2 regions of the Geobacillus sp. TFV-3 genome follow, and region 2 is predicted to be linked to the other one. Evidence: riboswitches for the same ligand, from Rfam matches in the RefSeq annotation. Region 2 holds a riboswitch; the other holds the start of a gene.
The links. A riboswitch is a leader RNA that binds a small molecule or an ion and turns the genes downstream of it on or off. The one in region 2 is predicted to bind thiamine pyrophosphate.
Positions count from the first base shown of each region.

Region 1: it holds a riboswitch for thiamine pyrophosphate, as region 2 does, so the genes downstream of both, tenA (thiaminase II) here and thiC (phosphomethylpyrimidine synthase ThiC) in region 2, are expected to answer to the same signal.

Region 1 covers NZ_MPSP01000001.1:2,767,027-2,774,748, forward strand. Annotated here, with positions in the region: gene BJQ97_RS13975 (ABC transporter ATP-binding protein) at 1-1,443, opposite strand, end outside; gene BJQ97_RS13980 (ECF transporter S component) at 1,458-2,048, opposite strand; gene tenA (thiaminase II) at 2,072-2,755, opposite strand; TPP riboswitch at 2,862-2,969, opposite strand; gene BJQ97_RS13990 (class I SAM-dependent rRNA methyltransferase) at 3,112-4,296, shown strand; gene BJQ97_RS13995 (MFS transporter) at 4,329-5,534, opposite strand; gene BJQ97_RS14000 (YfiT family bacillithiol transferase) at 5,752-6,288, opposite strand; gene BJQ97_RS14005 (glycoside hydrolase family 13 protein) at 6,348-7,722, opposite strand, start outside.
Region 2 covers NZ_MPSP01000001.1:461,377-469,098, forward strand. Annotated here, with positions in the region: gene BJQ97_RS18030 (helix-turn-helix domain-containing protein) at 1-185, shown strand, start outside; gene BJQ97_RS02315 (ATP-binding protein) at 429-851, shown strand; gene BJQ97_RS02320 (STAS domain-containing protein) at 848-1,180, shown strand; gene BJQ97_RS02325 (SpoIIE family protein phosphatase) at 1,187-2,713, shown strand; gene BJQ97_RS02330 (RDD family protein) at 3,016-3,429, shown strand; gene BJQ97_RS02335 (methyl-accepting chemotaxis protein) at 3,887-5,140, shown strand; TPP riboswitch at 5,275-5,388, shown strand; gene thiC (phosphomethylpyrimidine synthase ThiC) at 5,560-7,248, shown strand.

The DNA of each region.
Region 1 (7,722 bases), 2.3 Mb from region 2:
CCCACCTTCCGCCAACACCGGCTCTCGGATGTCAAGCTGTTCGTCCCGAACAAGCGTCCCGTCTTCAATCACCCACCGTCTCGTCGCAAAGCGGCGGACGATTTGTTCGTCATGTGTAACCATCATGATCGCCGCTCCTTGTTCGCGGTGCGCTTCAAGCATTTCAAGCAAAGCAAACGTGTTTTTCGCGTCTTGACCAAACGTCGGCTCATCAAGCAAAAAGAGGCGTTGGCCGGCGACGATCGAAGCAGCGACGCTCAACCGCCGTTTTTGCCCAATCGACAGCTGGTACGGGTGTTGGTCTTGCTGCTCAACAAGGTCAAATTCACGCAACAGGCGAGCGATCGTTTCCTCAATTTCCGCTTCCGGCCGCCCTTCAAGCCGAAGCGAGTAGGCGAGCTCTTCGCGAACCGAATGGGTGACAAATTGCCAATCCGGATTTTGGAAAACAAAGGCAATATGGCGGTAGAGCGGGTGTTGCTGCTTGATGTCGGCCCCTAGCAGCACATACTCGCCGTCTGTATGAATGAGTTGCATAAGCGCGTGCAACAACGTGCTTTTACCGGCGCCGTTTTTTCCGGTGACGGCAATCCATTCGCCCGCATGCACCGTTGCTTCAGGAACATAAATTTTCGCCTCCCGGCCGCGGAACCCGCGAAAACGGGCGAGGCGAAGAAGCTCCTCGCCTTGATGGCGATTTCGCCGCCTTGCCGTCCGGTCATAGTCGTCCCAGACGCCTGGATACCAAATCCCTTCAGCGGCAATCACGTCTTTATAGTCGGAAAACACCGCCTTCGCCTCGCCGTCGGCGATGATGCGCCCATCGCGGCCGAACAAGACAATGCGATCCACAAAGTCGAGCACATGGTCAATTTTATGCTCGACGATGACAACCGTTTTGCCGCGGCCCACCTGCTTCACCGTTTGCCATACCGCCTTCGTCCCTTCTTCATCGAGCAGCGCCGTCGGCTCATCCAAAAACAAGACATCCGGCTCAAGCGCCAGCACCGAAGCAAGAGCCAACCGCTGCTTCATCCCGCCGGAAAGCGCATGAATATCAGTATGCGGGGCGATCTCCAAACCGACCTGGTCCAGCAGGGCGCGGATGCGGACGGGCATCTCATAGCGCGGCACGCTTCGATTTTCCAGGGCAAAAGCGATTTCCTCGTCCGCATACGGCATGCAAAATTGCGCATCAGGATCTTGGAAAACATAGCCCCACCGTTCCGGCCGCTCAAGGCGCTCCGCTTTCATCGGCACATCGATCGAGTGGGGAATGATGCCAGCCATCACTTGCAATAATGTCGACTTGCCGCATCCCGACGGACCAAGGAGGAGCACTTTCTCCCCCTCGGCAATCGAAAGCGACAAGTCGCGAAACAACAGTCCGTCGCTCCCGGGAAATTTCAGGCGCAGCCGATCAATCGCAATTGCTTGTTTCATCGCCATTCGCCGCCTTACCGGTTCAACGCATCGTAATCGTCTTTCGAGGCCGGCCGCCACATTTGCGTCACTCCGGTTTTTTCGAGCGCTTTCGCCAATGAAACAGCAAACACACCGGAGATGAGGATGGCGCCGATAAAACGCGCCAGCAAAAAGAGCGCCATATTCCATGGAGCAAGCGCTCCAATATAGCCTTTGTAAAAATCCATGATGAGCGAGCCGACCGTCGCCCCGACCGCGCCGAGCGAGACAACGAACACATCAAAGCGCCGATAGCGGAAGACGGCAAAGACAAGCTCGGCCAACAGCCCTTGGACGACCCCGTAAATGAGCACTTCAAGCCCCCATTGCGATCCCATGATCAGCTCGCCGGACGAAGCCGCAATCTCCGCAAGCAACGCCACCCCTGGTTTGCGGATCAACAAATAGGCGAGCGAGGAGGCGATAAACCACATGCCGTAAATAAGTTGATCGAGATGAAACCCTACTGCTCCCACCGCGCTATATAGCGGTCCCCATAATTTGTAAATAACGCCAAACACAATGGCAATGACGATCGTCGTTAAAATATCCGCCAATTTTAACCCTTTTGTTTTCACTTCCATCCTGTTCTCCTCCTTGTCTTGCGTCAACGGCTCGCCGCCAATTCAGCCGACGGCCACTGCTCAAGCCGATACGCCATCTCCCAAAACTCGTACTCATATTCACTGCTGATGAGGAAATGCCGCTTCATCCGATGGCGATCCTCTTCGGTGACCGCGTCAGCGATGTTGTCAAGCCGCGCGATTTGCTCTTCAACAAGCGAGCGGAACCAATCCGAACTGTAGGTGCCGATCCATTTTTCATAAATCGGATCATTCGGCCGGCACGTTTTCAAGCGCTCGCCAATTTCGTAATACAGCCAGTAGCACGGCAAAATGGCAGCGATGACATCGCCGAGATGCCCTTCGTACGCCGCGCGGTACATGTGCGACGTATAGGCGTACGCCGTCGGCGCCGGAATGAACGCCGCCCTTTCCTCTTCCGTAATGCCCAAGAGCTTGGCGAACGTTTCATGCAGCGACAGCTCAGCTTCGCAAGTGCTTTGTGCATGGTGCGCCAACCGGGCTGTCGTCGCCAAATCCGGCGATTTCGCCGCCCCGATCGCCTGCACGCGGGCAAAATGGCGCAAATAATAGGCATCTTGCATCACGTAATAGCGAAACTTCTCGCGCGCAAGCGTCCCTTGGCCAAGCTCCTGAACAAACGGATGGCGGAAACTCGCCTGCCAGATCGGATCGGCCGCTTGGCGCAATTGTTTGGCAAATGACATTCGTTTTCCCCCTTTTTGGCAAAATAAAAACGCCGCTTCCTTTGCCGATTGGCGTAAAGAAAGCGGCGTGGGCATGCGACGTTGGCAAGGCAAAGCCTAGCCTTGCTGTGCTGCTCCTCCACTTCCCTACGCTGGCATTACCCAGATCAGGTGCTAAGGGTCTCAAAGGCACACTTTGATCTCAGCCTTTCTAAAGGCCCCCCTAGTGGATGATGGTGCAATTTTCAGTTTTCTTTACACTTAATCATACCATGGCACGAACGATTGTCAATCCTTTTTTCGCCGACGTTGCGCTGCGCGTTTCAATCCGCTATGATGGAAACGCAACAATTGACGATGGAATGGGAGTGGAAACGATGGCAAAGGTCATCCTCAAACGAGAACGAAAAAAACGGCTTGAGCAAGGGCATCCATGGATTTTTCAAAGTGAAGTCGACCGCATCGAAGGTGATGCGGCGCCGGGCGACTTCGTTGACGTTTACAATCATCAAGGCTATTGGCTGGCGAAAGGATATATCAACCCCGCTTCACAAATCATCGTCCGCGTTTTGACGCAAAACCGAAACGATGAACTTGATGAGCGCTTTTTCATCGACCGCATCCGTCAGGCGTGGGCGTACCGTGAACGGATGATTCCCGGCGTTCGCTCCTGCCGCGCCGTCTATGGCGAGGCCGACTTTTTGCCCGGATTGATCGTCGACAAATATGAAGATGTGCTTGTTGTGCAAATTTTGGCGCTCGGCATGGAAAGACGGAAAGACTGGATTTTGCGCGGCTTGCTTGACGTGTTCGCCCCAAGGGCCATTTATTTGCGCAACGATGTGTCCGTTCGGGAGCTTGAAGGTCTCAAACAAGAAAAGGGCTTTTGGTACGGGGAAGGGGAAACGGAAATCGAAATCGAGGAAAACGGCGTGAAATACATCGTCGATATTGAAAACGGACAAAAAACCGGCTTTTTCTTCGACCAACGGCAAAACCGCGCCGCCCTTCGTCCGCTGATCGGTCCGGAGACGACCGTGCTCGACTGCTTCACCCATACCGGCTCGTTTATGCTAAACGCTTGTCTGTACGGAGCAAAACATGCCACAGCAGTCGACATTTCGGAACATGCCATCGAAACGGCAAAACGGAACGCCGCGTTAAACGGATTCACAAACGTTGAATTTGTCGTCGCCAACGCCTTCGACTATTTGCGCGAATCGGTGCGCGCCGGCAAACAGTGGGATGTCGTCATCATCGACCCCCCGGCGTTCGCGAAATCGGCCCATGCCGTCCCGAAGGCGCTGCGCGGCTATAAAGACATTAACTTAAACGGTTTGAAGCTTGTGAAAGACGGCGGCTTTTTCGTCACATCAAGCTGCTCGTACCACGTCCGCCCGCACCTGTTTCAAGAGATGATCGCCGACGCAGCATTTGACGCAAAAAAAGTGCTGCGTCAAGTATATTGGAACGGCGCCGGCTACGACCACCCGAAACTCCTTGCCGCGGAAGAAGGCGACTACTTAAAATTCGCTATTTACGAAGTGCATTCCCGCCGGTGAAGAACCTAGCTAAAAACGCTTAGGGGCTATCCCTAAGCGTTTTTTCCCGCCTTTGAACGAAGGGGCTGCTCTCTGTGCAAGACGGTCCAATAGACAAGCATTGAAAGGAGCACAGAACCGGCGGCGGCCAAATAAATGCTCGGATAGCCGAACCAATGGCTGATTTGGCCAAACACCATCGCCCCGACGCCGACCCCTAAATCAAAAAACGAGAAAAATGTCGCGTTCGCCATTCCCTTGCGGTGGGCAGGCGCCCGCTCGACGGACCACGCCTGCAGCCCCGGTTGCACCATGCCAAAGCCGAAACCGTATAGCACCGCCGCCAAAAGCAACGCCCATTCTCCCGGCAGCCAAGCGAGAAGAAGCATCGCCAGCAAAATAAGCCCCGCCCCAGGTAGAAAAACGGCCCGATGCCCTTTTCGATCATACAACTGGCCAGCGAACGTTCGCGTCACCATCAAGGCAAGCGCGTAAAGCAAAAAGTACAGCTGCAGGCCGCCGATCTGTTTTTGCGCCGTATATAGAGGCAAGAATGAGGCGATGCCGCCGAACGTCACCGTCAAGAAAAACAACAGCAACGACGGAGTCAAAGCGCTTTTTTCATACAAGTCCCATCTGTTCTCCCCTTTACCATGCACGGCTTCCGCTTTTTTATACGTGATCGCGGCGGCAAACAGCACCGAAGCGACTCCAAGCGCCGCACAAATGGCAAACAGATGGCTAAACGGAATCATAGCGGCAAGCACAAGTCCAAGCGACGGACCAAACGCCAAGGCGATACTCCCAGACAGCCCGTAATAGCCCATTCCTTCACCGCGGCGGCTCGCTGGAACGATGTCCGTTGCCACCGTTCCGGAAGCGGTTGTCGAAAACCCCCAACCGATTCCTTGGACGACCCGCATCAAAAAGAGAAAGAAAATACTTGAGATCAAGCTGTAGGAACCGACAGAAACGACAAAAATGAGAAGCCCCAATAAAAACACAAACCGGCGCCCTTTCGTCTCAAGCGCATGGCCGGCGAACGGACGGACGATGAGCGCCGAAAACGTAAACACACCGACGACAACGCCAATCAGCTGATCGTTGCCGCCCAAATGCTCGACAAACAGCGGAATGGTCGGCAGCGTCATTTGAAACCCAAGAAACACAAAAAAATTGGCCAAACAAATCAAAACAAAATCTTTCGTCCATATTTTTTCTTTTTGTTCTGCCATAAGCGGCTGCTGCTCCGCTCCCATACCGATCCCCCTTGCCAACTATGTATTTCGTGTCCCTTAATATTTGTTAGTATAACATAATCATATTCCGCCGTTTAAGCAAAATGCTATTTCACCATTCTCCCGGCAGGATGACGACAAAAAAGCCCCGCCCAGCCGGCGGGTTCCCAATGTTGTTTGCGCAGCATCATCTTTCTATTATGCATGAAGAAAAAAGCCGCCGAACAATCGGCAGCCTTTACCATCCTTTTCGTTTGCGCAACGACGCAACTTGCGCGGTATGATGTTTCCCATGCCATGCATATAATGCGGTCAATACATACAGCGGCATTTCCTTCGCTGCCCCTTCCAGCCGAACGGTTCGGTGAAAATCCTCCTCTGTCATCGATTCAAGCAACGCCGTCCATCGCGCATGCAGCCCGTCAAGCATTAAAAGCGACGGTTCAATGGGCAACGAGCAAGCATCGGCCGTTTTTGCCCATTCGCTTTCCGCAAACGGCTTCACCGTCGGGCTGTCTTCCGTCATCCCCCACTTCGTGCGCAAAAACGCATTCATGCTTGCATCAGCCAAATGATGGACGACTTGGGCTGCCGTCCAGCCGCCGTCGCGGTACGGCGTGTTCAGCTGTTCATCGTTCAAATCAGCGACAGCAGCCCTTAAGGCGTTCGGCAACCCGCGGATGGCAGCAATCGACTCTTGCACCTCCCGAGCGTCAAACCGCTCCGGCGCTTGAAACGTTCCGATCGGGTAGCGAATCGGATCGACCGTTGCCATGTTGATCATCTCCCTTCCGTATTCATTGATTCATTCAACACGGAAAGGCAAATTCCTCCTTATTCTTTCCAGATGTATACGCGCGCCTCGTACGGCTTCAGCTTAAAGCGCGTTGCATTTTTATGCGGACGGACCGGGTAGTTCGAGAGCGCCAAATCGCTTGACTGAAGGCGGAAGCCGTCATAGCGGTAAAGTGAAGGACGATCGGATACGTTGACAATGATAAGCGCCCGATCGCGGCCAAGCGTTCTTGTGTACGCGTAAATGGATGGGTGGTGTTCCAAAAGCAGATCGTACGTTCCGTAAACAAACAGCTCGTTCGCTTTTCGAAGCTGAATCATTTGTCGATAAAACGACCATACCGAGTTCGGGTCACGCCGCTCGGCTTCCACATTAATCGTACGATAGTTTTCATTCACCTTGATCCATGGCGTACCTGTCGTGAACCCAGCGTTCAGGGCATCAGACCATTGCATCGGGGTGCGCGAATTGTCGCGCCCGGTTTGCCAAATGATCTTCATCACTTCCTCATGCGTCCGGCCGTTCGCCCGTTCGAGCTCATACAGACGCAAGGTAGCGACATCGCGGTAGTCACGAATGTCGGAAAATTGCACGTTCGTCATCCCGATCTCTTGCCCTTGGTAAATGAACGGCGTCCCTTGCATGAAAAAGTAGAGCGCGCCAAGCGCCTTCGCGCTCTCCGCCCAATACTCGCCGTCATTTCCCCATGTCGACACTGATCGAGGCAAGTCGTGGTTTTCCAAAAAGAGCGCGTTCCACCCACGGTTTTCCAATCCTTTTTGCCATTTCGTTAACGTCCGCTTCAACCGGCGAACATCGATCGAACCATCGGCTTTCCTTTTCCAAAGCCCTAAATGCTCGAACTGAAAAATCATATGAAACACGCCGTTTTCTTCCCCGACCCATTGTTCGGCCTCATCAACCGTTACTCCGTTCGCCTCGCCGACCGTCATAATGTCATATCGTGCAAACGTTTGCTCTTTCAACTCTCGCAAATACTCCATAATCCCTGGCTGGTTCATGTGCGCAGCAAACGACGGCACATACTTCAACCCTTTCGGATTCGGAAGATCAGGAAGGCCGGGCTTTTTCTTGATGTGGGAAATCGCGTCGATGCGAAAGCCGTCGATGCCTTTGTCAAGCCACCAGTTGACCATCGCATAAAGCGCCCGCCGCACTTCGTCGTTTTCCCAATTCAAGTCGGGCTGTTTGACGTCAAAAATATGCAAGTAATATTGACCCGTCCGCTCGTCATACTGCCATGCCGAGCCGCCGAAAATGCTTTCCCAGTTGTTCGGTTCGCGCCCGTCTTTGCCATCGCGCCAAATGTACCAGTCGCGCTTCGGGTTGTCTCGCGATGACCGCGATTCAATAAACCACGGATGCTCATCACTCGTATGGTTGATGACCAAA
Region 2 (7,722 bases):
AGATGGATGTATTGGAGCTGCTCATTCAAGGTTGCAGCAACCGCGAAATTTCAGAACGGTTGTTCATTAGCATCCATACCGTGAAAAATCATATTACGAACATCTTTCAAAAAATTGGCGTCAATGACCGGTCGCAGTTGATCGCCCTTGTGTATCAACTAAACCACCGCCGGCAGCGCCGCTAAGGGGACATCATTGGACGATGGGTGCCATGATGTCTTTTTTTTTGGATGTAGGAAATTGGAATGAACCCCATTTTGTATTATAATGAATTGTAGTAAATAAGAACTATTTTTCGATAGAGATGAACAATCAAGGAAAAAATAGCATTCGAATCTGTTTTTCCCAGCGCTGGAGCGTGCAATAGTGGAAAAGCTGCCATGCTGCTTTGGCCGGCGCATAGGCATAACAAGGATAGGGGAATGCCGATGAAGCTTGCGGCCATGATCCGAACGATGGCGATCATGAAAACGGCAGACATTTTAAATGCGATGGACATTACCGATGAACTGGCGAAGAGAATGGGGTTTTTGCCGCGCGATCGCCTTTTTCTTCGGCTCGCGACAGAGGAAGCGTGCACGAATGCGTATGAATATTGTCAAAAAACGAGAAAGCTGCCATTTAGGATATTTTGGAAAATTGACGGGAGACAGTTTATGATCATTGTCAAGCAGAGAGGGGGATGCTTCTCCGTAGCCCAAACTGATGTCGTCAACACTGGGCCGCGCGGCAGGGGACTGCAGCTGATCGCCCATATCGTCGACGATGTATACGTGAAGCGAGCAGGAAACAACGTCTTGTTGTGCATGTGCAAATGGAAAAATGAGGGACCATTGGAGGAAGCAAAATGAGGATGAGACAAGGGGCAATTTGCACGTTGACATGGGCAGAAGATATTACGTTAAACAACGTCGAATCGTTCCGCCAAGCGATGGAAAAGTTGCTGGACAAACGGGCGGACCAATTGATCGTCAACATGGAAGGGGTCAACTACATTAACAGCGCCGGACTCGGTGTCATCGCTGACAGCGTCATGGAGGCGAGAGCGCGACAAAAAGAGTTGGTTATTTCTGGAGTGGAAGGGTCGCTTGCGGAAATTTTCCATATTGTCAAATTTTCTTCGTTTATCAAACTATTTGCTACAGAGAAGGAAGCCATGGATTATTTCAGTGGAGAATGACGCTCTATGGTGGATGGGTTTGGGGAATATGTTCAACGTTATGACCACCTCGCGTGGCGGGAGTTGCTTCTCGCCTTGGAAAAAATGAATGTATTCGTTGGGCTGGGCGATTACGTGTATTGGCTTGCAGCGCCGGAACAAAGGAGGATCTTGTTCATTTCGTCATCATGCGAGCAGCTGTACGGCCTGCCTCCGGACGACTTTTACCGCGATCAAGACATATGGGAAAAAGTGTCCTACCCGGATGATCGCGCCAAGGCGGAAAGAAAATGGTCGCTCCTTTCGGGAGCGGATACGGGGGCCCAAACGTATCGCATCATCAATCAGCGGGATGGCTCCGTCCGTTGGGTGCTTGAACGGACGTTTCCTGTGCTTGGCGAATTCGGGGAAGTGAGGCTCGTCAGCGGGGTTGTCGCGGATTTGACAGAAGCAAAGCGAAACGAGAATGAACGGCAGCTCGCTGAACAAGTGTACAAAGCGATGGAACAGGCGATGCTCGTAACCGATGGTCAGTTTGTCGTTCAGTTTGTCAATCCGGCGTTCACAAAAGTCACTGGCCATGGTGTAGAAATCGTCGGTCAGCCGCTGCATACGCTTTACACGGGTTATTACGAGGGCTGGCTTTATGAGGTGATTCAAGCGCGAACTGGGGAAAGTGGAGAATGGAGGGGGTGGATTCGCTGGCGGCGGAAAAACGGTTCGGTCTATGTCAGGCAGACGACGGTGCGGGCTGTGCACGGCCATGATGGAGGAATTGCGTTTTACTTGTTTTTATTTGCCAGTCTAACTTACGAGAATTCATACATCGCAGCGATGAAAGATGACTTGCGGCTGGCCCGCGAGGTGCAAAAGCGCGTGTTGAGCAAGCCTCTGTCGGCCAAAGGAATCCAGATTGCCGGAACGTACATCCCATCGCGGGAGCTGGGCGGCGATATGTACGCCTGGTATCCGATCGACAAACAGCGGTACGGCATTTTTTTAATGGATGTGATGGGGCACGGGGCGGCGGCCTCGCTCATTTGCATGTCGGTCCGTTCGCTCTTAAACGGCGTCATCCGCAAAGGGATCGTTCCGACGGAAGTGTTTCGCGAGTTGAACCGCCATATGCGCCAGTTGTACCATGAAAACGGGCGGATGACGTATTATTTCACCGCCGTGTATGTTCTTGTGAATGTCAAGGAACGGATGATTGAATATGCATCAGCCGGCCATCCGCCGGGGTTTTTGTTCCAGCCGGACGGAACGGTGGCGGAATTGGACCGCGGCTGCGCGCCGATCGGGCTGCTTCCGCGCCTTTTTGTCAACAGCGGCCGGTTGCGCTACGAGCCGGGGGCGACGCTTGTGTTGTATTCCGACGGGGCGATTGAAGGGGAAACAGGCTCTGTCCGGCAAAAGATTGAAGCGTTCCGCGATGCGCTAACGCCGCATATTTTATTGGACGAGCAGGTGCTTTTGGACTATCTGCGCCGCCATTTTGCGCAAAAAGGGCCGCTTCCGGACGATTTTTCGGCGGTGGTGGCCAAGCTTGGCTAAGCGAGGGGAAAAGCCGCCTATATTCGGATGATCGATCCGCTTCACAAGCTGCTTTTTTTTGATGTATGAAATGGCACCGCAGTCAAGTTTGTCTCCCTCAAAGGGGGCGGTTGCAAAAATGGCCTTTTGGGTTATCCCTTTTTACGTGTTGTGAAAAGACGGGCAAATTCACTCCCGCCGCCCAAGATGGCGGCAAACACCAAACTATAGTATAGATTCCTTTCCACAATTTAGGTTAAAATAAAGACAATTACGCTGTTGATTGCGAATACAATATAAAAAAGCAAGAGGAGGGAAGGCATATGGCGGTGACAAATCCGGCTGGATTTTGGAAGCGGCTGTTGGCTAACTTGTTGGACGCCATCGTCGTTGGCATTCCGATTTCGATCATCGGCTATCTCATTACTGGCAGTTGGGAAACGAACTGGTTTACGTCGTTGGTGAACATCCTTTACGCGTTAATCGTTCCGGTTGTCTGGTACGGGTATACGGTCGGCAAGCGGATGCTTGGCATCCGAATTGCGAAAGTGAATGGCGGCAAAGTCGGCATCGGAACGATGTTTTTGCGTTCGTTTGTCGGCGGACTCGTCTATTTTATTACGTTTGGAATCGGTCTCGTTATTAGTGCAATTATGGTCGCTGCGAGAGAAGACAAACGGTCGATTCACGATTTTATCGCTGGGACGTATGTGACAACGGAAAAACCGACGGTGTAAACAATGGAAAAAGGCGGGCTTCCGGTAGAAGCCTGCTTTTTTTAGGTCGGCGATTCGAGGCAAGTTCATCGTAAGTTTGGATGGTGCGGCGTTGTACATCGTTCCATCCATTCGTACTCGGCATCGATTGAGGTTGGCGGCCATCGCATCAAACTCCCGAAGCACGATCGAGACAAGAACGCCGTCCAACATCTGTTGAACGAATGACTTCGCTTGTTGTCTTCGTAAGACAACTGAACTGTGGGGGGCGCAGGGATGGCTTGGTTGGAAGTCTGCTGTGGGGCGGGTGTTCTGAAGAATCTCCCACCTCTAATCCTTTGTGTAGGTGGGAGAGCGTTCAATTCTAAAAACATTTGCTTAGACGTGAGGAAGGAAAATGAATGAACATTCACGAATATGTCAATGTGGTGAAGGAGAGAAAAATGTTTGAGCAATAGAAATAAGGAGGAGAATGGTTTTGTCGTTAGCAAGTTATATCATCCGCACGATGTTCGTCGTCATTCCTGGCACGGCCGCGATTGGCATGGCGATATGCCTGGTCAACGGCATTCGCGGAGGGGCGTTTTGGTGGACGCTTGCTGCTACGTTGCTGTTTGGCGCGATGCTCGGTTTCGTTTCAGCAACGCTCAACTATCGGAGGTTTGTTGCACCAATTGCCGTTATTAATGAACATTTAGGCAAGATGACAGGGGGAGATTTGACGGTGCGCATACCGCTTGATCGCGTGCAGCAGCTGCGGCCGATTGCGTCGTCGTTAAACGATATGGCAAACGCTTGGCAAAGTGTGATGGGGCAAATCCAACATCATGCCGAAGAAGTAGCGCAATATTCTCAGCAGCTTGCTGCTGTCGCCGAACAGACGACGAAAGCGACAGAGCAAATTGCGACAACGATGGAAACTCTCGCAGCGAGTGCGGAGGAGCAGGCCGATGCTGTCCGCGCCACCGCCGCGTCCGTGCATGATATTTCCCAAACTTTGAGCAACGTCGCTTGCCATACGAAAGATGTGGTGCACCGCGCCGAGAAAACGTCGGCGAAAGCAGAGGACGGCAAGCAGTCAATCGGACAAATGTCGGAGCAAATGCAGTTCATTTACGATCATGTGCAAACGCTCGGCCAAGTGGTGAAAGGGCTTGGGGAGCGCTCCAATGAGATTGGACAGATTACGGAAGCGATCACCGGCATTGCGTCGCAGACGAATTTGTTGGCGCTCAATGCGGCGATCGAAGCGGCGCGCGCCGGTGAGCAAGGGAAAGGGTTTGCGGTTGTCGCGGATGAAGTGCGAAAGCTCGCAGAACAATCAGCGCGCTCAGCGCAACAAATTTCCGAGCTGATCGGTTACATTCAAGAAGAAACGAAGCGGGCGGTTGCGTCTGCCGAACGGGTGATCTCCGAAGTGGCGAAAGGATTGAACGTTGCGGCGGCATGCGGCCAATCATTTGCCCATATTCGCGAAGAGGTCGGCCAAGTGAGCCAACAAATTGGACAAGTATCGTCCGCCATCGAGCAAATGACGGAGCATGCCCGCCAAGTGAGCGACGCACTCCAACAGATGACCAATATTGTCGAACAGTCAGCGTCCGGTGCGGCCAACGTATCGGCAGCAACGCAGGAACAAATGGCTTCCGTCGAGGAAATCGCCTCTTCGTCGACATCGCTCGGTCAGATGGCGGACGAGATGCGGGCAATGCTGAAGAAATTTTCTGTGTGAGTGAGGAAAAGGACGCTTTCTCCGAGAAAGAGGGACTTTCAAACGACGTGTGGGAGTCAAGGTTTGGAATAAAATGGTTTGCATCTTTGTCAATAGCCTGATAAAATAAAAAAGTCAGTCATCATTGTTATACGCTTATCTGCTAGGGGAGTCCGAGAGCCGGGCTGAGAAAAGAACGCGATGAAGTTCTTTGACCCTTTGAACCTGATCTGGGTCATGCCAGCGTAGGGAAGCAGGCAGCGGGAACAGATGGACGTGTCTTGTTCATTTGGCCTTTTGCCTTCGATCAGGTTCCGGTGTCGGAACCTGTTTTTATTTTGAATCGGCCGCCATCGCCTATTCTCGTGTTTGCCCCGCTTCAGACGGTGTGGCTTCGGATCTGATCTTTCATAATTTTATGTTGAAAGGGGAAGCCACGCATGGAAACCATCCGCTCGTTTATGTCGTTTCCGGAAAGCCGCAAAGTGTACATCGAAGGGTCGCGCCCGGATGTGCGCGTGCCGATGAGAGAAATTGCTTTGTCGCCAACGAAAACGCCGCAAGGAATGGTGGAAAACAAACCGGTGCGTGTCTACGATACGACGGGCCCGTATACGGATCCCGATTTTGAACCGGACGTGGAAAAAGGCTTGCCTCCCCTTCGCCGCCGCTGGATCATTGAGCGCGGTGATGTGGAGGAAATGGAGCAGTCTTCTGTTGCGATTCAGTGTTCGCTTCCGTTTGTGCACCGTCCATTGAGGGCAAAGCCCGGAAAAACCGTGACACAAATGCATTACGCCAAACGGGGGATCATTACGCCAGAAATGGAGTTTGTCGCGATTCGTGAACAAATTGATCCAGAAATTGTCCGTCAAGAAGTCGCCGCTGGTCGGGCCATTATTCCGGCCAATATTAACCATCCAGAGAGCGAACCGATGATCATTGGCCGTCGTTTCCATGTGAAAATTAATGCCAATATCGGCAACTCGGCTGTTTCTTCATCGATTGAAGACGAAGTGGAAAAACTGCTTTGGGCGGTGCGCTGGGGCGCCGATACGGTCATGGATTTATCGACCGGCAAACACATTCATGAAACGCGCGAGTACATCATCCGCAATTCTCCGGTTCCCGTGGGAACAGTGCCGATTTATCAGGCGCTTGAGAAAGTAGGAGGGGCGCCGGAGAAGTTGACATGGGACGTGTACCGCGAGACGCTCATTGAGCAGGCGGAACAAGGCGTCGACTACATGACGATCCACGCCGGTGTGCGGCTTCATTACATTCCGCTCACCGCCAACCGGACGACCGGAATTGTATCGCGCGGCGGCTCGATCATCGCCCAATGGTGTTTGGCCCACCATGAAGAAAACTTTTTGTATACGCATTTTGAAGAAATATGCGAGATTTTGAAACAATACGATGTTGCGATCTCCCTTGGCGACGGCTTGCGCCCCGGCTCCATCGCCGACGCGAACGATGAGGCGCAGTTTGCCGAGCTCGAAACGCTCGGCGAGCTGACGAAAATCGCCTGGAAGCATGACGTGCAAGTGATGATCGAGGGGCCGGGGCACATTCCGATGCATAAAATTCGCGAAAATGTCGAGCGGGAACAGGAGCTTTGCCACGGGGCGCCGTTTTATACGTTAGGGCCGCTTGTCACCGACATCGCGCCCGGGTATGACCATATTACGTCAGCGATTGGCGCCGCCATCATTGGCGCTTATGGAACGGCGATGCTTTGTTACGTAACGCCCAAAGAACATTTAGGGTTGCCGAATAAAGAGGACGTACGCGCCGGGGTCGTGGCCTATAAAATCGCCGCCCATGCGGCTGATCTGGCAAAAGGGCATCCAGCCGCTCAGCAGCGTGACGACGCGCTCTCGAAAGCGCGCTTTGAATTTCGCTGGAACGACCAGTTCAACTTATCGCTTGACCCGGAGCGGGCCCGCGAATACCATGATGAAACATTGCCGGCTGAGGCGGCGAAAACGGCCCATTTTTGTTCGATGTGCGGGCCGAAATTTTGTTCCATGAACATTTCACATGAACTGCAACGGAAAATCAAAGAGGAGGGGATGAAAGAAAAAGCGCAACAATTTATTCGGCAAGGGTCGTCGCTGTATCAATGACAAGAAGCGTGCTGTGATGCTCGGCATGGTGGAGAGGAATGGAGGTTCGATCAACGGAAAAAGCATGAGCTGGAAAACGCTCGGTGCTGATCGAAGCAGCAGGGGGGGCGAACGTTCATCGCCCCTCTTGTTTGTCCTGCAAATTGGCGCGGTTCATTACTATTTTAAAAATATATAATTTTTTAAAAATATATTTACAAATCATTTCGGATTGATTATGATAATGGCATAAGGCGCAAATTTCTAGTCATAGAATGATTATGCGGGGAAAACTGCGCAGTCTATCGCGGCGCCTTCGCCGGCGTTTCGCTTCCATAGACAGCGGCCAGTTGCGTCATCGAAGCATGGATGATGCCGGCCGCTTCTTTTTATGGCGAAAGGGCTGGGTTTCAGAAGGTTGATCGCGTTTTTCTAGCAACTTAGTGAAAAAGCCCGCTTTTTGAGAAAAAAGATTTTGATGATGTCTTGATGTGA